One region of the Ralstonia condita genome, then DNA from elsewhere that is predicted to be linked to it. Evidence: predicted binding sites of a transcription regulator. Region 1 holds the regulator's gene; the other holds the start of a gene.
The links. Region 1 encodes NrdR, which represses ribonucleotide reductase genes. Its sites were predicted from a motif close to CACNANATNTNGTG; they were not measured.

Region 1 (11,170 bases):
ACGGGCAAGACCAACGGTTCAATGTGGTCCCTCGCCGATCAGAAAAGCACCTATAACGCGAGCACGGGACAGTGGACTTTCTCTAACGCCGCGAACGACGTGTTCAACCAGCTCACCGCGTTGCGCAGCACAACGGTGAAGGGCTTCGCCAGCCCATTTGATATCCAGACATACGTTGTGGGGATGGGCAGTACCGTGTCCAACCCCGCTTCAGTGGCCGTGTTGAATCAGATGGCGAGTTTGGGAGGTACGCGCAACGCCTACTTGGCGTCGGACGCGGCAACCCTGCAGCAGCAGTTTCAAAGTATTGCGGCCGACATTACGACCAAGGTGGCTGCGGCTTCCGCTGTTTCGCTGAACGCGGGCTCCTGGGGAACGGGTACTGCGTTGTATCAGGCAAAGTTCAGCAGCGCGGACTGGTCCGGGCAGTTGCTGGCATATGCCATCAACGCGGACGGCTCGCTAGGCAGTCAGCTCTGGGACGCGGGTCAGCAGATCAATTCGCAAAATTGGGACGCGGGGCGCCAGATACTGACCTATAAGCCTTCTGCCGCGCTCGGAGCGCGCGGTATTCCTTTTCGCTGGCCGGCATCTCCAAGCTCACCAAAGGCGACCGAGATGGATTCAGCCCAGTCGACGAAGCTGAACTACAACGCCGCTCAAACCGCGAACGATGGCTATGGTGCGCAGCGAGTGAGCTATCTGCGTGGAAGTAGCGCTAATGAAGCCAACACTTGCGGCTCATGCACGCCGTCGTTTCGCAACCGGCCAACGAGCAAGTTGGGCGACATCATCCACTCGTCGCCAAACTACGTGGGCGCACCGGCGTTTAATTATCCTGACAACATGGAGAGCGTCCCGTATTCGGCGTTCGTATCGACCTGGCGCAACCGGTCGCCCATGATTTATGTCGGGGCCAACGATGGCATGCTGCATGGCATCAATGCGTCGACGGGTAAGGAGTCGATGGCCTATGTTCCGGCCGCTGTCTACAGCAATCTGAGCATGCTGACGGCGCCCGCTTACACGCACCAGTATTACGTTGACGGCTCCGTTACGGTGGGCGACACGTTTTATAAGGGGGCGTGGCACACGTTGCTATCGGGTGCGCTAGCCGCGGGAGGGCAAGGCGTTTTTGCGCTTGACGTAACGGATCCGTCGAAGTTTTCCGAGTCGACCGCAAGTCAAGTCGCTCGCTGGGAGTTCACCGACGCAAACGACCGCGATATGGGCTACAGCTTTGGGCAGCCGTTGATTGTCAAGACGAACAATGGCAGGTGGTCTGTCATTGTGGCGAACGGTTATAACAGTACGCAACCCGATGGCGCCGCGAGTACGACCGGACACGCTGCGTTGTTTGTGCTGGACGCAGAGACAGGCGCGATCACCGCGAAGATCGACACGAATGCAGGTACTACTGCCGCCCCCAATGGTCTGTCGGGGCCTACCGCCGTTGATACCAACGGAGATGGTGTTGCCGACGTTGTTTACGCGGGTGATCTGGCGGGCAACATGTGGAAGTTCGATCTGTCGAGCAGTTCGGTCAGCAATTGGGGTATCGCTTACGGAACTGCCGCGTCTCCGCAGCCGTTGTTCAGCACGGGTGGACAGCCCATCACGGTGCGCCCCGACGTGACCAGGAACTTACAAGGCAACTACCTTCTGGTCTTCGGTACGGGGCAGTACTTCACCACGAGCGACACCGGATCCACTTCCGCCCAGACGTTCTACGGCATCATCGACAAAGGTGCGACCATCGGTGGTTTGTCGAACCTCCAGCAGCAGACCGTGCTGGGCACAGCAGTAGGTCCTGACGGCAACACGTATCGCATGACGACACACGCGGTCGGAACGCCGAGGTTGGACACCTTGCGGTCCGGTGATGGGGTGATCTCGCTCGGCTCCTACAACAGCGCAAAGCTGGGGTGGTACATCAATCTCCCGTCCACGGGAGAGCGCTCGGTGACCGATGCCACGATCCGCTCAGGACGCGTGATCTTCAATACGGTTATCCCGTCCACGGCTCAATGCAGTGCCGGCGGTACAGGGTGGGTGATGGAACTCGATGTCTTTACGGGGAATCGCCTCGACAGCCCAACCTTCGATACGAATGGCGATGGGGTCATCAACAGCGCCGATTTGCTCCAATATGGCAACGCGCCCGCCAACACAAGTGGCCGCCAAGTCGGGTCGATCCCGGCTGCCCCGGGTTTTCTGCAGCCTATTCAGGCGCCGGGAGCTGCGCCGTTCGAAAACAAGTACGTGAATACCTCTGCCGGCGCGATTCAGGTCATTGGCGAGACCGCTGGCAAAGGATCTCGAGGTCGAGTGGCCTGGCGCCAATTGAATTGAAGAGAGCGGATGAATATGAAGAGACTATTTGTGATTGCCACTTTCGTGTTGGCGAGTCACTCCTCACATGCCGCCCTCGCACTGGGAGGCGGGGAGTCTGGCCACGCAATCCCCCACTTCGGGTCCGGGAGGGTGCAGTCTCATTCTGTTGAGGCGCCGCATATGCTGGATGGCGTGATCACATCGTTCAATTTGAATCACGCTGAGATCGTCATTCACGGCAATCATCTTCGTCTCAGCCCGGCTGTGCGCGTGTTTAACGCTGCAGGTAGCGAAGATCGCCTTTCGTCGCTGCGTGTGGGCCAGGAAATTCACTTTCTCCTCGATCCGAAGGACGCTTCCGAGCGAACGATTTCCATTATTTATCTGCGATGAACACAGAACGCGGAAGTGCTCGCCCTCGTGGCTTCACATTGGTTGAGTTAATGATCACAGTTGCTATTGTGGGCATTCTCGCGGTCATAGCCTATCCGTCGTTCACGAGCTACATACAGAAGTCGCGGCGCGCGGACGCCAAGGCAGCACTGCTCGCTGTGGCCCAAAAAATGGAGCAATACCGCTCGTTAAGCAACTCTTACGCAGGGGCAACGCTGGGCGCCAGCGGCGTCTACGCCAGCAGGTCAGAGAATGGCTACTACGCGCTGAGCTTTTCGGTGGCGCCCACGCAGACGCTCTACACGATTCAGGCTGCTCCGCAGGGCGGGCAAGCGACAGATGCCTGTGGCACGTTCAGCTACGATCAGGCCGGAAACAAGGCCGTCTCGGGGGGCACATTAACAGCATCAAGTTGCTGGTAGGGTTGGCCGCACAACCTTACTTGCGCACATTCGTCGCCGCGACCTCGTCCAGCACGTCGCGAAACTCCGCCAGATCCTCAAAGCTCCGGTACACCGACGCAAACCGGATGTACCCGATCTTGTCCAGCCGCTTGAGCTCGCGCATCACGAGTTCGCCGACGCGGTCGCTGCCGATTTCCTTGTCGCCGTGGCTGAGGAGCTTTTCTTCGATGCGGGCGATGGCCTCGTCGATGGCCTCCGCGGAAACGGGGCGCTTGCGCAACGCCAGGCGCATGGAATCCTTGACCTTGTTGCGGTCGTAGTCGACGCGGCTGCCATTCTTTTTGACGACTGCCGGGAAGAACAGCTCGATGCGCTCGTAGGTCGTAAAGCGCCGGTCGCAGGATTCGCAGCGACGGCGGCGGCGCACGGTGTCGCCTTCTTCCGACATCCGGGTCTCAATTACCTGGGTGGCCGCGTGGCCGCAAAAGGGGCATTTCATGCCGGTGGTCTCCTCGGCAACCTCAAACACGCACTGCGCTAAAAAAACAACGCCGCGATGGCCTTGAGGCGCATCGCGGCAGGGTACTGCATGGCCGTGGGTGTGTGGGCCCCGACCGGGGTTGGATGCCTCAAGCGTAGACCGGGAACTGCTTGGTCAACTCGGCCACCTTGGCGCGAACGGCGGCAATGTTCGCCTCGTCGTGCGGGTTATCCAGCACATCAGCGATCAGATGAGCCACCTTCACGGCTTCGGCTTCCTTGAAGCCGCGCGTGGTCATCGCCGGGGAGCCCAGGCGGATGCCCGAGGTCACGAACGGCTTTTCCGGATCGTTCGGAATCGCGTTCTTGTTGACGGTGATGTGTGCGTCACCCAGCAACTTCTCGGCTTCCTTGCCGGTGATCTTCTTGGCGCGCAGATCGACCAGCATCACATGGCTTTCGGTGCGGCCCGACACGATCCGCAGACCACGAGCCATCAGCGTTTCGGCCATGGCGCGCGCATTCTTCACCACTTGCTCCTGGTAGGCCTTGAACTCCGGCGACAGGGCTTCCTTGAACGCCACCGCCTTGCCGGCGATCACGTGCATCAGCGGGCCGCCCTGGATGCCCGGGAAGATGGCCGAGTTGATGGCCTTCTCGTGTTCAGCCTTCATCAGGATCACGCCGCCGCGCGGTCCGCGCAGGCTCTTGTGCGTCGTCGTCGTGACGAAGTCGGCGTACGGCACGGGGTTCGGGTACACACCCGCGGCGATCAGGCCGGCGTAGTGCGCCATGTCCACCATGAAATACGCGCCGATCGACTTGGCGACCTTGCCGATGCGCTCGAAATCGATGCGCAGCGCAAAGGCCGATGCGCCGGCAATGATCAGCTTCGGCTTCTTCTCTTGCGCCAGCGCCTCGAGCGCGTCGTAATCGATGTCTTCTTGCGCATTCAGGCCGTAGCTGACCACGTTGAACCACTTGCCGCTCATGTTGAGCGCCATGCCGTGCGTCAGGTGGCCGCCTTCGGCCAGGCTCATACCCATGATCGTGTCGCCCGGCTTGAGCACGGCGAAGAACACGCCCTGGTTGGCCTGCGAGCCCGAGTTCGGCTGCACGTTGGCGGCTTCCGCGCCAAAGAGCTGCTTCACGCGGTCGATGGCGAGCTGTTCCACCACGTCCACGTATTCGCAGCCGCCGTAGTAGCGCTTGCCGGGGTAGCCCTCGGCGTACTTGTTGGTAAGTTGCGAACCCTGCGCGGCCATCACCGCCGGCGAGGTGTAGTTCTCGGAGGCGATCAGCTCGATGTGGTCTTCCTGACGCTGGTTTTCCTTCTGGATGGCGGCGAAGACTTCGGGGTCGATCTGGTCGATCGTGTAGCGGCTGCGTTCGAACATGGCGAGTGTCTTGGTAAAAACGAAACGGAAACGGCGGAGGTCGGGCGAGGCGGGCGGGCATCGGGAAACGCGCGCGGCTTGGACACTGCGTCGGCGTTGGCCGATGGCAGCGGGTGCCCAAGTCACCCTGCTTCCCATTCGCTGCCCAGGCGAGCGGCAGGCGTCGTTGTGCATGACGCCAGAAACCTTGCGCTTCCTCGTGGTCGCTGCCCACATGTCGAGGCTGCTTGGAGCAGTCTCAGGATTCGCCAGTCGCGCAAGGTGGAATGGTTGCTCGCGAGTGTACGACAGCGCTATGGCCGCCGCAAGAAGCGGGCGCGCAGATCCGCACATTCCGCAGCAACAGTGGCCGATGCTTCAGGTAAACTCTGCTCTTCGTTTTTTTCTCAGGCTCGGAGACACTCCCATGATCGTATTCGTGACCGGCGCGACCGCCGGCTTCGGTGCAGCCATTGCGCGGCGTTTCGTGCGAGAAGGGCATCGCGTGATCGCGGCTGGTCGCCGGCAGGAGCGTCTCGACGCGCTCAAGGCCGAGCTCGGCGACGCGCTGCTACCGATCATCCTGGACGTGCTGGACCAAGACGCCGTCGCCGCGCTGCCGGGTTCGTTGCCCGAGGGCTGGCGCGAGGTTGACGTTCTGGTCAACAACGCGGGTCTGGCGCTGGGCTTGGAGCCCGCCCAGCGGGCAGACCTGACCGACTGGGATCGCATGATCGGCACGAACTGCTCCGGCCTGGTTCATATGACGCGCGCGTTGCTTCCTGGCATGGTCGAGCGCAACCGCGGGCACATTGTCAACATCGGCTCCATTGCCGGGACGTACCCCTACCCAGGCGGGAATGTATATGGTGCGACCAAGGCGTTCGTGCGCCAGTTTTCGCTGAACCTGCGGGCGGACCTCACCGGCACCCGCGTGCGCGTGTCGAACGTCGAGCCCGGCCTGTGTTCCGGCACCGAATTCTCCAACGTCCGTTTCAAGGGCGATGATGCCCGCGTGGAGAAGGTCTACGAAGGCACCGAAGCCCTGACCGCCGACGATATCGCCGAGGCGGTTTACTGGATGACGGCGCTTCCGGCGCATTTCAATGTCAACGCAATCGAGCTGATGCCCGTTTGCCAGTCTTTCTCCGCCACAAGCGTGACGCGGGGCATGGCCTGAATCCCAGTGCAAGCCCTCGCCCGGCCGGCGGATGGCTGGCCGTCACTTGCGCCTTGGTAAAATCGCCGGATGTCTTCTTTTGACTGGAACCTGCGCGTGTATTGGGAAGATACCGATGCAGGGGGTGTGGTCTTCTACGCCAACTACCTGAAATTTTTTGAGCGCGCCCGCACCGAGTGGCTGCGCGCGCTGGGGGTCGACCAGCAACTGCTGGCCGACACGACCGGAGCCATTTTTGTGGTGCGAAGCACTGCAGTGGACTACCGCGCACCTGCTCGCCTGGATGATTGGTTGCAGATTCGTTCGCGTATGGAACGCGTCGGGTCAGCGTCGGTCCAATTCGCCCAGGAAAGTTGGCGCGGCGACGTTCTGCTCGCTGCAGGCACGATCCGTGTCGGATGTGTCGACAAGCTCACATTCCGGCCGACCCCGATTCCCGCCCCCGTACTCGCAACCATCAAAGCTGCCGCATGAATCCCGTCGAGGTCACCCAAGATCTGTCGATCGTCTCGCTGGTGCTGCACGCCAGTGTCCTGGTCCAATTTGTCATGGGCCTGCTGCTGATGATGTCGCTGTTTTCCTGGACATACATCTTCCGTAAAGCCTTTGCGCTGCGCGCGGCACGCAGCCAGACCGAATCGTTCGAGCGCGATTTCTGGGCTGGCGGAGACTTGCAGGCGCTGTATCAGAGCGCAGCCAACAACCGCCACACCACCGGCGCGCTCGAGCGCATCTTTGAAGCTGGGATGCGTGAATACCTCAAGACGCGTGAACAGCAGCGGGGCGCCGTCTCCGATCCGAGCGCCATTCTCGATGCGGCGCGTCGTGCCATGCGTGCCGCCTACCAGCGCGAGATGGACTCCCTCGAATCGCACCTGCCCTTCCTGGCGTCGGTCGGCTCGGTCAGTCCGTACATTGGTCTGTTCGGTACGGTGTGGGGGATCATGAACGCCTTCCGCGGTCTGTCCAACGTGCAGCAGGCGACACTGTCGGCCGTCGCGCCGGGGATTGCCGAGGCGTTGGTCGCCACCGCGATTGGCCTGTTCGCGGCAATCCCGGCCGTGATCGCCTATAACCGATACGCCACCGAAATGGACCGCCTGGCCAACCGGTTCGAGAGCTTCATGGAAGAATTCTCGAACATCCTTCAGCGCCAGACGCGCTAAGGACGGACCACCATGGCTACCATCCAGCGAACACGCCGTGCCCGACGGGCCAAGGCAGATATCAACGTCGTGCCGTACATCGACGTGATGCTGGTGCTGCTGGTCATCTTCATGGTGGCGGCGCCCGTGGTCAATCCGGGCGTGGTCAACCTGCCGTCGGTGGCCAATGCCACGCCACAGCAGACCCAGCCGCCCATTGTCGTGACCATCAAGAGCGACGGCACGATCCTTGCTCGGATCAAGACGGCTTCCGGGGCGACCGAGCAGAAGCTCGCAAACAACGACGAGCTGCGCGCCTTCGTGAAGCAGCGCACCGACGAGAATCCCGATCAGCCAGTGGTCATCGCCGCAGACAAGTCCGTTCAGTACGACCGCGTGCTGACCGTGATGAGCGTGCTCAAAGGTGACGGCGTCAAGCGTGTCGGCCTGATGGTGAAATCGTCATGAGCGTGTTGAACAATCAAGGCGAGGCAACCTGAGCGTCATGGCTACGACGTCGTTGCACCGTTATGAGCCTGTGCGCGAGCGCGGTACCCTGCGCGCGTTCGGGCTGGCGGTTCTGACACACCTGCTGTTGATTGCCTTCCTGTATTTCGGCGTGCAGTGGCAGAGCAGCACACCGCGCGGTGAAGAAGCCGAGTTGTGGGATGAGGCTGCGGTCCAGCAGGCCGTGCAGTCGGCACCGCCGCCCGAGGTGAAGCCTGAACCAGTCGTCCAGGCGCCGCCGGCCAAGGTCGAAGAGGAGGCCGACATCGCGCTGGAGCAGCAGAAGCGCAAGCGCGAGCAGGAGGCTGCCGCGGCTCGCGAGGCCGAGGCGGCCCGCCGTGCCGCGGAAGAGCGTGCCCAGGAGCAGCGGCAGGCACAGCTCAAGCAGCAGCAGGCTCGTCAGGCGGAACTTCAGCGTAAGGCCCTGGCCGAAGAGCAAGCCAAGGAGAAGGCTGCGGCCGAGGCGCAGGCCCGCAAGAACGCGCAATTGCAGGCGCAGGCGGAAGCCAAGGCCAAGGCCGAAGCCGAGGCCAAGCAAAAAGAATTGAAAGCCAAGGCTGCGGCGGAAGCCAAGGCCAAGGCAGATGCCGAACGCAAGGCCAGCGAAGCGCGTGCCAATGCACAGCGGCAGGCCCAGCTGAATCGCCTGCGCGCGATGGCCGGCGCGGGCGCAGCAGGCACCGTGGCCGGGTCGGGCGGTGGTGTCGGTAATGCCATGGGCACGGGTGGTACGGCGTCGGCCGGTTACGCGGAGCGTGTGCGCGCCAAGGTCAAGCCGAACATTGTGTTCGACCCGTCGGCCATCTCCGGCAACCCGACCGCTGTCGTGGCGGTGCAGATGGCGCCGGACGGTTCGATTCTGTCCAAGCGCTTGACCAAGTCGAGCGGCAATGGCGCCTATGACGAAGCCGTCCTGCGAGCGGTGGATCGCTCCGATCCGCTGCCGCGCGACACGAATGGCAAAGCGCCGTCGAGCGTCACGCTGACATTCAGGCCGAAGGAATAACGCGCCAGCATCGCCTCGGCGGCGCTGGCTCCAGTTCTCAGTTTCGAGACGAACGATGAACATGATGCGAAAGATGTGGATTCCGATGTTCCGGCGTGCCGTACAGGCCATGCTGTTCACTGCGGTGTGTTCAGGTGTGGCACATGCACAGCTCAACGTGGAGATCTCGGGCGTCGGCGCCAGCCAGTACCCGATCGCCATCGCCAACTTCCAGGGTGAAGCGCAGGCGCCGCAGAACCTCTCGGCCATCGTTCGGGCGGACCTCGTGCGTAGCGGGCGCTTCTCGAACGTGGACGTGGCCGGTGCGGTGGTGCCGGAAAGTCCGACCCCCGACCTGGGGGCCTGGAAGACTCGTGGGGCGGCGGCCTTCGTGGGTGGCAGCGTGTCCCGGAACGGCGACCACTATGAAATCCGCTTCCGGCTGTATGACACGGCCAAAGGCGAAAGCCTCGGTGGCCTGTCGCTGACGCGCCGTCCAGACCAATTGCGTCTGGCGGCACACGAGATTGCCGATTACATCTACCAGAAGCTGATGGGCGAGCGCGGTGTCTTTGCGACGCGCCTCTCCTATGTCTCGAAGGTCGGCCGCCGCTTCCAGTTGCAGATTTCCGATTCGGATGGCGCCAATCCGCAGGTCGCGCTCACGAGCAACGAGCCAATCATTTCGCCTGCGTGGTCGCCGGATGGCACCAAGGTCGCCTACGTGTCGTTCGAGAGCAGGAAGCCTGTGGTGTACGTGCATGACCTGGTGGCCGGGCGCCGCACGGTCATCTCGAACCAGAAGGGCAACAACTCGGCGCCATCGTGGTCGCCGGATGGCCGGCGCGTGGCGGTGGCGCTCTCGCGTGACGGCAACACGCAGATCTATTCCGTCAATGCGGATGGCTCGGGCCTGCGCCGCCTGAGCCGCAGCAGTGCGATCGACACCGAGCCGTCGTTCTCGCCCGATGGCCGCTTCATCTATTTCACCAGCGACCGTGGTGGTGCGCCGCAAATCTATCGCATGCCTGCCGAGGGTGAAGAGGCCGGCAGCGCCCAGCGCGTGACCTTCAAGGGCGGATATAACACCAGTCCGCGCGTGTCGCCCGACGGCAAGCTGCTGGCTTACATCTCGCGTGTGGGTGGTGCGTTCCGTCTGTATGTGCAGGATCTGACAAACGGCGACGTGAATGCGCTGACGGATACGTCGCACGATGAGTCACCGAGCTTTGCTGCCAACGGCAAGTTCATTCTGTATTCCACGCGAGTGGGTGGTAAATCGGTGCTGGCAGCCGTGTCGACCGATGGTCGTACGCGCCAGGTTCTTTCCCTCCAGGCCGGCGAGGTTCGCGAGCCGGCGTGGGGTCCTTTCATGCAATAACAAGGCCGTTCCTTTAGGAGAAATCGGACATGTCGAAGTCCCAAACCATGATCAAACTTGCAGCGATTGCCGCGCTGCTGGCCCTGGGCGCTTGCAGCTCGGGTGTGAAGCTGGATGACACGGCGAAGAATGGCGCGGGCGGTGCCGGCACGGGCGCCGATGCGCGCACCGTGACGCCGGTGGACGTTGGCCGTGACGAACTGACCGACCCGAACAGCCCGCTGGCCAAGCGCAGCATTTACTTCGACTTCGACAGCTATTCGGTCAAGTCGGAATACCAGGGCCTGCTCTCGCAGCACTCGCGCTACCTGCAATCGCACAATCAGCGCAAGGTGCTGATCCAGGGCAATACCGACGAGCGTGGCACCAGCGAATACAACCTGGCACTGGGCCAGAAGCGTGCCGAGGCTGTGCGCCGCGCGCTGTCGTCGATGGGCGTGCCTGACAGCCAGATGGAAGCCGTGAGCCTCGGCAAGGAAAAGCCGCAGGCTACCGGTCACGATGAGGCGTCGTGGGCACAGAACCGCCGCGCCGATATCGTTTACTGATCGGCCCAGTTTGAAGGTGCACGCGCCGGCTGCGTTGTTGCGGCCGGCGTTCTTACGTTGGCAATCCTATGAACACGATGATGAAACAGCGCGTCTATCGGGCCATCCTGGCAGCGACGCTTGTCGCAGGTGGCGCCTTGACCACGGCCAGCCCGGCGGCAGCAGGGGTGTTTGACGACGATGAGGCGCGTCGCGCCATCATCGACATGCGCGACAAGTTCAACACCTTCCAGTCCAGCGCGGCACAGCGCATCGACCAGAACAGCAAGAACCTGATCGACGCCCAGAACCAGATCGAGACGCTCAAGTCCGAGGTGGCGCGTCTGCGTGGACAGAATGAAGTGCTGCAGAATGCGGTCGATACGCTCACCAAGCAGCAGAAGGACTACTATGCCGACCTCGATGCGCGCTTGAAGAAGTTCGAGCCGCAGCAGGCG
Region 2 (11,170 bases), on a different contig from region 1:
GCACAGCAGGAGAAGCTCGCGTCGATGGGCCGGCTGGTGGCCAGCGTTGCCCACCAGATCCGCAATCCGCTGGCGGCGATCAGCCAGGCCGCCGAATTGCTCGACGACCCGGGCGATCGCGGCGAGCACGCGCGCCCAGAGGGCTCCGGCGTCGAGACCCGCCTGTTGCGCATCATCCGGGACAACGTGCGCCGGCTCGATCAGGTCGTCGCCGACGTGCTGATGCTGTCGCGCCGGCCACGCGGCGAGCGCGTGCGCGTGCAGCTTGCCCAGGTGCTGCCGGAAGTGGTGGAGCGCTGGCGTGCCGAAGCGCTGCGTCGCGCCGGCACCGAAATCAATGCCAACCTCGTGCGCGTGGCGGTCGATCTGAACCGCCCGGTGCTGTTTGACCCCGCGCAGCTGCAGCAGGTGGTCGGCAACATGCTCGACAACGCGCTGCGCTACTGTCGCCGTGTGCCGGGCTCGATCCTGCTCGCAGCCGACGCCTTGGACGACACCCACGCCGAACTGGTCATCTGGAACGATGGCCCCGAGGTGCCTGTCGAGCAGCAGCGCAGCCTGTTCGAGCCGTTCTTCACGAACGACGCCCAGGGCACCGGCCTGGGGCTCTACATGGCGCGCGAGTTGTGCAGCGCCAACGATGCGCAGATCCGCTACGGCGCAATCGCGCTGGAATCCTTGCTCGAACGCACCGGAACATTGACCATGGAGACGCACGACGCGTTGCCGCGCCGCGCCTTCGTCATCACCTTGATGTTTGATCAACCCGCCCTGCCGATCGCGGAATGAACCGCCGGCTGATTCTCCGCAGATCCCGCTGATCCATGTCCAAAGCCGCCATCGTTCGCGAACCCATTCTCGTCGTCGATGACGAGGCCGATCTGCGCGAGCTGCTGGAGATTTCCCTGCGCCGCATGGGCCACGACGTGGTCCTCGCGAGCGGGCTGGCCGAGGCGCGCGACGCCTTGTCCCGGCAGCGCTTTGCGCTCGTGCTGACCGACATGCGCCTGGGCGACGGCCTGGGCATCGAGCTTGTGCGACAGCTTTCTGCCACGGCTGACCGCACGCCGGTGGCCGTCATCACCGCATACGGCAGCGCCGAGAACGCCGTGGAGGCCCTCAAGGCCGGCGCCTTCGATTACATCGCCAAGCCGCTCTCGCTCGATCAGTTGCGCAGCCTCGTGCTCAATGCGCTCGGTCGCCAGCAGCGCGATCCCGATCCGGGTAACGCAGACCTCGCCGAGCGCACCAGCGAACTGCTGCCCGGCCACTCTGCCGCCATGCAGGAGGTGCGCCGGTCGTTGATGCGCTTGGCGCGCAGCATGGCGCCGGTGGTCATCAGCGGGGAGTCCGGCAGCGGCAAGGAGCGGGCCGCGCGCGCTATCCACGCCCTGTCGGCACGCGCGTCGCGCCCGTTCGTGGCCGTCAACTGCGGGGCGATTCCAGAAAACCTGATGGAAGCCGAGTTTTTCGGCTACGTGAAGGGTGCCTTCACCGGCGCCGACAGCGATCGCCAGGGTTTCTTCCAGGCGGCCAACGGCGGCACGCTCATGCTCGACGAAGTGGCCGACCTGCCACTCACGATGCAGGTGAAATTGCTGCGCGCATTGCAGGAGCGCCGCGTGCGCAAGATCGGCGAGAGCCGCGAAGACCCGGTCGATGTGCGCGTGGTGTGCGCCAGCCACCAGAACCTCGCGCGTCTCGTGGCGGCTGGCCGCTTTCGTGAGGACTTGTTCTATCGCCTGAACGTGCTGGAGCTGCGCATGCCTACGCTGCGCGAGCGCGCCGAAGACGTGCCCGTGCTGGCCGGCGTATTGTTGGAGCAGCTCGCCAGCCGCTACGGCGATCCGCGCCCCAAGCGCCTCACACGCCCGGCGCTGCAGCAGTTGTGCGCTTATCCGTTCCCGGGCAACGTGCGCGAACTGGAGAACCTGCTCGAGCGCGCCTACGCCTTTGCGGAAGGCGAGTCGATCGACGTGGACGACCTGGGCGCGCTGGGCGCCGAGATCGAGCGCTCGCCGCTGTTTCATCGCACGCGGGACGCACAGGTGGCTGGCATCCCGATGCCTGGTCATCCGATGGCGCCGCCGCCTGTCACCGGATGGCCCGATGCGGTCTACCTGCCGCAGGCGGTGCCGGCCCCGGGCCCGACCGGCATGGCGCAGCCGATGCCGCAGCCGGCTGAACCTGCACCGGTGGCTGAGCCGCCGCTGCCGAGTGTCGGGCTACCGATCGATCTGCCGGCCTATCTGGAGTCGGTCGAGCGCAACGTGCTCCTTGCCGCGCTGGACCAGACCGGCTTCAATCGCACGGCTGCGGCCAAGCTGCTCGGCCTGTCGTTCCGCCAGTTGCGCTATCGCATGCAGCAACTGGGCATTCGCGACCCGCGTGACGTCGAACCGGTCGCCAACGGCCTGAATGGCGATGCCTGAGCCGCATGTCCCGCACGTTGGCGCCGATGGCTGGGTCAGCGGCACGCGCCGCCATCCGTCGCCGAATATCGACGCGCGGCCGGCAGGCATGCCGATCGATCTGATCGTGCTGCACAACATCAGCCTGCCGCCTGCGCGATCCGCAGCCGACTTCGGCACGGACGCCGTGCTCGACTTCTTCACCAACACGCTCGACTGCAGCGCGCATCCGTACTTCGATCAGTTGCGCGGCGTGCGCGTGTCGGCCCATTTCTTCATCCGCCGCACGGGCGAATGCGTGCAGTTCGCGTCGTGCGACGCGCGGGCGTGGCATGCCGGTGCATCGGACTTTTTCGGCCGCACGCGCTGCAATGATTTCTCGGTCGGCATCGAGATCGAGGGCACCGACCATTTGCCCTTCACGCACGAGCAGTACGCCGCCACGGCGTCGCTCGTCCGGGCGATCTGCGCGGCGTATCCGATTACGGCGATTGCGGGGCACTCGGACATTGCACCGGGCCGCAAGACCGATCCAGGGCCGCATTTCGACTGGGCGCATCTGCGCGCGCTCGGCGGGTTCCACGCGGCGCTGTTTCCGTATCAGCACGCGCGCTGAAGTGGAAACAGGCGGCCCCGTTGCGAGGCTGCCCGCGTCTTCCTTCCCGGCTGTCTTCCTGGTTCATCGCTTCAGGTGCCCATCGCGGGGTCGGACACGCCTTCCTTGCCGTTTCCATGCGACCCGCAAAGCGCCGCGTGAAGCTACCCTGCGGCACCATCATCGTGAAGTCGCACCAGTGGCCCTGGCGCGCGATCGGCCGTTGACCTTCGTGACGTCGGTGTCGGCGATGGCCTTGTCTTCCACCTTCTGCGCGCCGAGCACCGGGTCGAGCATGTAGGCGCTGAAGCGCTTCGCCTGCGCGTCGACCGACAGGGCGAGATACGCCCACAGGTTGGCGCTGAACGTCATGCCCGGGGTGTCATCGCGCTTGCCGCCGCTGCCCAGGTGGCAAGCGCACCTCGCAGTCCCCGAACGTCGTCAGCGCAGCGGCCAACGTCGTGCGCAGCGCTCGGCGCGGCTGCTGTGATTGCGCTCCCTGCAGCGCGACCGGATCGCGGGGTTGGGGCCTGTCGATCAAGTGATAGCCGCGGCAAGAATGTTGATGCGGCGATTCGGATTTCTTCAGCGTTTTCGGCGTCTGTAGAGGGGGCGTACTGCGCAGGGTGCACCAGTGCAGTGCGTGCCACCCCTATCCAGGGGACGGACGAGGTGACGTCTATCGGGCTTTTGCATTCGATAGAAAGAATTATTCTGACAAGACGTCCATTGCAATGCCGCATGCTGGCCCCGCCGACCCGTTGTGGAGACTGGGGTAGCGGGCTTGCGGCACTGCATTCCGATTGCAAAAAAGCCTGTTCGCCCGCATCTGTCAAGACTAGGCAAACTCGATCGATCCACTATACTTGGGGTCAATCCCGGGACGAGACACTAGATGTAGTGGTAGCTTTCCGGGATTCTTATTTCGGCGCCACGCGGGGGCGGGCGTACGGCAGGTGAGGCCGGCGCTTGGGAGCTGAGAAAAGGCAAGGGTCTTTTCCGTCTCTTTTTCCGGCGCGGCGCAAGGGTTCGCCCCATCGGGCGAGCCGCCAATCGAACGGTTCAACAGGAGTCCACATGCAGACGGCCCAATCCGAAATTCACTCCGGCACCGCCAATCCCACTCAATTCACGCAAAGCGCTGGCGGCACGGCCGTGGCCCCCAGCGCTGGCTACGCCGACTACAAGATCATCCGCCGCAACGGCGCGGTGGTCGGTTTCGAGCCCTCCAAGATCGCCGTGGCCGTGACCAAGGCCTTCCTCGCCGTGAATGGCGGGCAGGGCGCTGCTTCTGCGCGTGTGCGCGAGCTGGTCGAGGGCCTCACGCAGAACGTGGTGCGCGCGCTGCTGCGCAGCCGCCCGAACGGCGGCACGTTCCATATCGAAGACGTGCAGGACCAGGTGGAACTGGCCCTGATGCGCTCGGGCGAGCACGACGTGGCCCGCGCCTACGTGCTGTACCGCGAGCGCCGCGCCCAGGAGCGCGCGCAAGCCGGTGAAACCCAGCAGCAACCGGCCTTCATCGGCCTGAACGTGACCGACGGCGGCATCACCCGACCGCTGGACATGGCGGCGCTGCGCAACGTGATCGTCTCGGCCTGCGAAGGTCTGGGCGAAGCGGTGGACCCGGAGCCGATCCTCAAGGAAACGGTCAAGAACCTGTATGAAGGCGTGCCGATGACGCAGGTGTACGACTCGGCCATCCTGGCCGCGCGTACCCTGATCGAAAAGGACCCGGCGTACAGCCAGGTCACGGCGCGCATCCTGCTGCACACGATCCGTCGCGAAATCCTCGGCGAAGAAGTCACGCAAGCCGAAATGAGCACGCGCTACGTCGATTACTTCCCGCAGTTCATCAAGCGCGGCATCAACGCCGAACTGCTCGACGACAAGCTGGCGCAGTTCGACCTGGCCCGCCTGGGTGCCGCGCTGGACGCCTCGCGCGACTTCCAGTTCAACTACCTCGGCCTGCAGACGCTGTACGACCGCTACTTCCTGCACATCAATGAAACCCGCATCGAGATGCCGCAGGCATTCTTCATGCGCGTGGCGATGGGCCTGGCGCTGAACGAAATCGACCGCGAAGCCCGCGCCATCGAGTTCTACCAACTGCTGTCGTCGTTCGACTTCATGTCGAGCACGCCGACGCTGTTCAACTCGGGCACGCGCCGCTCGCAGCTCTCGTCGTGCTACCTGACCACCGTGTCGGATGACCTGGACGGCATTTATGAAGCGCTGAAGGAAAACGCGCTGCTGTCGAAGTTTGCCGGCGGCCTGGGCAACGACTGGACCAACGTGCGCGCCCTCGGCTCGCACATCAAGGGCACGAACGGCAAGTCGCAAGGCGTGGTGCCGTTCCTGAAGGTGGTCAACGACACGGCAGTGGCCGTGAACCAGGGCGGCAAGCGCAAGGGCGCCGTCTGCGCGTACCTGGAAACGTGGCACCTCGACATCGAAGAATTCCTGGAACTGCGCAAGAACACCGGTGACGACCGCCGCCGCACGCACGACATGAACACGGCCAACTGGATCCCGGACCTGTTCATGAAGCGCGTGATGGAAGGCGGCGAGTGGACGCTGTTCTCGCCGTCCACCTGCCCGGACCTGCATGACAAGGTCGGCAAGGCATTCGAGCAGGCCTACCTGGCCTATGAAGACAAGGTCGCGCGCGGCGAGATCAAGCTCTTCAAGAAGATGCCGGCGCTGCAGCTGTGGCGCAAGATGCTGGGCATGCTGTTCGAAACCGGCCACCCGTGGATCACGTTCAAGGATCCGTGCAACATCCGCAGCCCGCAGCAGCACGTGGGCGTGGTGCACAGCTCCAACCTGTGCACGGAAATCACGCTGAACACCAACGACAGCGAAATCGCCGTGTGCAACCTGGGTTCGGTCAACCTGGTCGCCCACCTGGTCAAGCAGGCGGACGGCAGCGTGGTGCTCGATCACGAGAAGCTGAAGAAGACCGTGCGCACGGCCATGCGCATGCTCGACAACGTGATCGACATTAACTACTACGCGGTCAAGAAGGCACGTGATTCGAACCTGCGCCACCGTCCGGTCGGCATGGGCATCATGGGCTTCCAGGATGCGCTGCACGTGCTGCGCGTGCCGTACGCCAGCGATGCAGCGGTGCAGTTTGCCGATACCTCGATGGAAGCCGTGTGCTACTACGCCTACTGGGCGTCGACCGAGCTGGCCGAAGAGCGTGGCCGCTACAGCAGCTACAAGGGCTCGCTGTGGGATCGCGGCATCCTGCCGCAAGACTCGCTCAAGCTGCTGGCCGAAGAGCGTGGCGGCTACCTGGAAACCGACATGTCGTCGACCATGGACTGGGACAGCCTGCGCGGCCGCATCAAGCAGTACGGCATGCGCAACTCGAACTGCGTGGCGATCGCCCCGACGGCAACGATCTCCAACATCATCGGCGTGTCGGCCTGTATCGAGCCGACGTACCAGAACCTGTACGTCAAGTCGAACCTGTCGGGCGAATTCACGGTGGTCAACGACTACCTGGTGCGCGACCTGAAGGCACGCGGCCTGTGGGACGAAGTGATGGTCGCCGACCTGAAGTACTTCGATGGCTCGCTGGCCCGCATCGACCGCATCCCGCAAGACCTGCGCGACCTGTACGCGACGGCCTTCGAGGTGGAGCCGACGTGGCTGGTGGAAGCTGCATCGCGCCGCCAGAAGTGGATCGACCAGGCGCAGTCGCTGAACATCTACATGGCTGGCGCGTCGGGCAAGAAGCTGGACGACACGTACAAGCTGGCCTGGCTGCGTGGCCTGAAGACCACGTACTACCTGCGCACGATCGGCGCCACGCACGTCGAGAAGTCGACCGTGTCGCGCGGCACGCTGAATGCGGTGTCCTCGGGTAGTGATACAGGTGGTGTGTCGGCTGCAGGTGCATCGGGCGTGACGTCGGCCGCACCGACCAGTGCGCTGGATGCCGCCGCTGCCACCGCCCAGGCCATGCCGGAAGCCGAAGGCGCCGTGTGCACGATGCGCCCGGGCGACCCCGGTTTCGAGGAATGCGAAGCCTGCCAATAAGTCAAAACAGGTGTCTGCGGTTGCTCCCGCGCAAGCGGGGGCAACGTGGCCTGAGCGACACTAGGCCACACTAGACGCGCGTCGCCCGGAAATCGGGTCGACGAGTCAAGAATTCAGGAGAAACACACATGCTGAGCTGGGACGACGACGTCAAACCTGCCGCACAACCCGCCGCTGCACCGCAGCCGGTGTATCAACCGCAACAGCCGCAACTGCAGTCCGTCACGCCGGACCAGGGCGGCGTTCTGCCCCCGTCGGCCACCGCGGCTGCCGGTACCGGCATCCTTGGCAACAACCCGAACGCCGCCGCCGCGCAAAGCAAGCGCCGCGTGAATGCTGCTGACAAGCGCGTCATCAATGGCGCCACCGACGTCAACCAGCTCGTGCCGTTCAAGTACAAGTGGGCGTGGGAAAAGTACCTCGCCGGCTGCGCGAACCACTGGATGCCGCAGGAAATCAACATGTCGCGCGACATCGCCCTGTGGAAAGACCCGAACGGTCTGACCGAAGACGAGCGCCGCATCATCAAGCGCAACCTGGGCTTCTTCGTGACGGCCGACTCGCTGGCCGCCAACAACATCGTGCTGGGCACATACCGCCAGATCACTGCGCCGGAATGCCGCCAGTACCTGCTGCGCCAGGCGTTTGAAGAGGCGATCCACACGCACGCCTATCAGTACATCGTTGAGTCGCTGGGCCTGGACGAGGCCGAGGTGTTCAACGCGTACCACGAGGTGCAGTCGATCCGCGACAAGGACGAGTTCCTGATCCCGTTCATCGATACGCTGACCGATCCGTCCTTCAAGACCGGCACGCCTGAGAACGACCAGAAGCTGCTGAAGTCGCTCATCGTCTTCGCCTGCATCATGGAAGGCCTGTTCTTCTACGTCGGCTTCACGCAGATCCTGGCGATGGGCCGTCAGAACAAGATGACCGGCGCTGCCGAGCAGTACCAGTACATCCTGCGCGACGAGTCGCTGCACTGCAATTTCGGGATCGACCTGATCAACCAGATCAAGCTCGAGAACCCGCACCTGTGGACGGCCGAGTTCAAGGCCGAGATCACGGAGCTGTTCAAGAAGGCCGTCGACCTCGAATACCGCTACGCAGAAGACACCATGCCGCGCGGTGTGCTGGGCCTGAATGCGCCGATGTTCAAGGGCTACCTGCGCTTCATCTGCAACCGCCGCTGCCAGCAGATCGGCCTGGACGCGCTGTTCCCGAACGAAGAAAACCCGTTCCCGTGGATGAGCGAGATGATCGACCTGAAGAAGGAGCGCAACTTCTTCGAGACGCGCGTGATCGAGTACCAGACCGGCGGTGCGCTGTCCTGGGAGTGATCTGAGCCACGCGCTCGACCCGGCATCAACGTAGACAGGCGACGCACCATGCGTCGCCTGTTTGCGTTTTGGGGCGTCCATTCACGTTTGTGCGATTGCGCCGCGCCTGTCAGACATGGCACGCTGCGGCTACCACTGCCCCCGGATTCCCGCCATGACGGTCGAAGCCTTCTTCTCGCAGACCTACGATGAAGCGCGCAGCAAGTTCCTCGCCGCCGCACAGAGCCGGGGGCTTCGCATCGAGCGTCATCTGCATCCGGATGTGGTCGGGCCATCCGGTGAGCAGCTTTCCATCGATACCGCGCTGCTCGCGCCGGCGCAGGCCCAGACGCTGCTGATCGTCACCTCCGGCGTCCATGGTGTGGAGGGGTTCTGCGGCTCCGGTTGCCAGACCGGCCTGCTGCAAGACGACGAACTGTTCGCGCGGCTGGCGGCTGCCAACGTAGCGCTGCTGCTGGTGCATGCGGTCAACCCGTACGGGTTTGCACACTTGCGGCGCGTGAATGAAGACAACGTTGACCTGAACCGCAACAGCGTCGACTTTGCCGAAGCCGCGTCCGCCAACCCGGCGTATCTCGAGGTCGATCCGCTGCTGCTGCCGCGCACGTGGCCGCCCAGCCAGGCGGATCAGGCAGCGTTGCAGCACTACATGGTCACCCGCGGCGAAAAAGCCCTGCAAGACGCCGCAACGAGCGGCCAATACCGCGTGCCGGACGGTATGTTCTACGGCGGCAGCGCGCCGTGCTGGAGCACGCTGCAGATGCGCGGGATCGTGTCGCGGCACGCGGCCGGCATGTCGCGCCTGGTGTGGATCGACCTGCATACCGGGCTCGGCCACTACGGCCACGGCGAGAAGATCTTCAACAGCCCCGATCCCGCCGAACTTGAGCGTGCCATGCGCACGTGGGGTGCCGATGTTCGACCGATTGCTGCAGCGGGTTCGGTCTCGTCGGTCGTCAAGGGCGATCTGGTCGGCATCGCGTACGAACTGCTGCCTGGCATCGAGAAGACCTGCGTGACGCTGGAGTTCGGTACGCTCGCGCCGCTGGCGGTGCTGCAGGCGCTGCGCGCCGACCATTGGCTGCATCGCCATCCGGAGCAGAGCGCTGCGCAGCAGGCCGGCATCCGCAAGGGGCTACGCGATGCGTTTTATTGCGACGTGCCGGAATGGAAGGGGATGGTCTACGCGCAGACGCGCATGGCTGTATTGCAAGCCGTGGCGCGGGTTTCCGGCTAGCTCTGGATGGGTTTGGGTGCCCGCACCGTCAGCGCGCATCCCGCCGACGCAGCGATGATGGCAACAATGGCCGCCCACTGCCGCCCGGTCAGTTGCTCGTGCAGCACGATCGCCCCGGCCAGCGCGCCGATGGCCGGCTCCAGGCTCAGCAGCACAGAGAACGTCTTGCCGGGCAGATGCTTGAGCGCGACCATTTCGAGCGAATACGGGATGGCGCTCGACAGCAGCCCGATGCCCAGCCCCGCCAGCATGAGCGACGGCGCCAGCAGCGCCGACCCTGCCTGCGCCACTCCGAACGGAATCGCAAACAGCGCGCCCACGGTCATGCCGAGCGACGTTGCCTGCCCCGCGTGCAAGCCACCCAGATTCTTGCCCGTCAGGATATACAGCGCCCAGCACACCCCCGCCGCCAGCGCATAGGCCGCGCCCAGATGGTCAACTTGTCCGACCGACTTGTCGGCAACCGTCAGCATCAGCAGGCCCACGACCGCCAGCCCGATCCACACGAAGTCGAGCATGCGGCGCGACAGCAGCACGGCCAGCACCAGCGGCCCCGTGAATTCGATGGCGATCGCAATGCCGATCGGCAATCGCTGCAATGACAGATAGAACAACAGGTTCATGCTCGCCAGCGTGACGCCGTAGAGCGCCACGCGGCCGGCGTCTGCACGGCTCAAGGGCAGCCGCCACGGCCGCCACACTGCCAGCAGGATCGCCGCGCCGATGGTGATCCGATAGGTGACCGTGCCCGCCGCGCCGAGCGCCGGAAACAGCGTCTTGGCAAACGAGTTGCCGAGGCAGACCGAGGCCATCGATCCCATCAGCGCAAGAATCGGTATCCAGGGAGACGATGTGGCAGGGGTGGCGGAAGCAGTAGCAGAGGAGGGCATGGAGGGCGGCGGCGAGGGCAACGCCATAGCATAGCCGCGCGGGGCAGAGCGAACGTGACGTCCTCGGCCGCGCGGGCGGGTTTTCTTGCCTGGGCGCCCTACAGGGCAGCAGCGCTGGGGCGGATGACGTCGATCAGCAACACGCGCAGGCCCTCGCGCTCACCGTCGGGCCGTGGGGTTACGCCGCGTTGCGGACGCGGGGCGGCAAGCGGTGCCGGGTCTTCGGCGCTCATCCCGAATACCGCCAGTTTCGATGCGGCAATGCGCTGCAGCGTGCTGCGCACACCTGGCACGTCGAGGTCTTCCGGGTCGAAGCCGGTGGTCGCCGTCCAGTCGTCGCGCGCGATGTCCTGCAGGCCGTTGGCCATCTCGAATTGCAACGATGCACCGAACCCCTTCTGCAGCGAGTGCGTGCCAAGCAGGTATTCCGCCGTCAGGAAACCGCGCAGCCGGGTCCAGAACGCCGGCGGCGCGATGTTGCCGCTCTTGAGCGCATGGCTCGGTGCGACTTCCCAGCTATGGTCGAGCAGCCGGTTGATGAGTCGTCCCCAGGTGGGCACGTCGGTGCCGGCAGAGCAGTCTTCACCCGGACCTTCCGGCCGCGCGAGTTGGCGCAGCAAGCCCGTGAACGAGCCCGAGTGGGGGCG

Region 2: R2N03_RS00365 (ribonucleoside-diphosphate reductase subunit alpha) is a predicted target of NrdR. The motif match lies at 3,896-3,909, and genes of this name have one in related genera.

Annotation. Positions count from the first base shown of each region.
Region 1 is NZ_CATYWO010000004.1:207,586-218,755, reverse strand. It holds gene R2N03_RS14815 (pilus assembly protein) at 1-2,352, shown strand, start outside; gene R2N03_RS14810 (hypothetical protein) at 2,515-2,727, shown strand; gene R2N03_RS14805 (type IV pilin protein) at 2,724-3,149, shown strand; gene nrdR (transcriptional regulator NrdR) at 3,166-3,630, opposite strand; gene glyA (serine hydroxymethyltransferase) at 3,761-5,008, opposite strand; ZMP/ZTP riboswitch at 5,145-5,274, opposite strand; gene ydfG (bifunctional NADP-dependent 3-hydroxy acid dehydrogenase/3-hydroxypropionate dehydrogenase YdfG) at 5,415-6,167, shown strand; gene ybgC (tol-pal system-associated acyl-CoA thioesterase) at 6,237-6,641, shown strand; gene tolQ (protein TolQ) at 6,638-7,333, shown strand; gene tolR (protein TolR) at 7,346-7,780, shown strand; gene tolA (cell envelope integrity protein TolA) at 7,818-8,825, shown strand; gene tolB (Tol-Pal system beta propeller repeat protein TolB) at 8,881-10,185, shown strand; gene pal (peptidoglycan-associated lipoprotein Pal) at 10,215-10,733, shown strand; gene ybgF (tol-pal system protein YbgF) at 10,802-11,170, shown strand, end outside.
Region 2 is NZ_CATYWO010000001.1:77,937-89,106, forward strand. It holds gene R2N03_RS00345 (ATP-binding protein) at 1-789, shown strand, start outside; gene R2N03_RS00350 (sigma 54-interacting transcriptional regulator) at 825-2,432, shown strand; gene ampD (1,6-anhydro-N-acetylmuramyl-L-alanine amidase AmpD) at 2,425-3,027, shown strand; partial or broken gene R2N03_RS00360 (hypothetical protein) at 3,226-3,439, opposite strand; gene R2N03_RS00365 (ribonucleoside-diphosphate reductase subunit alpha) at 4,084-7,056, shown strand; gene R2N03_RS00370 (ribonucleotide-diphosphate reductase subunit beta) at 7,185-8,396, shown strand; gene R2N03_RS00375 (M14 family metallopeptidase) at 8,551-9,633, shown strand; gene R2N03_RS00380 (EamA family transporter) at 9,630-10,523, opposite strand; gene R2N03_RS00385 (peroxidase) at 10,622-11,170, opposite strand, start outside.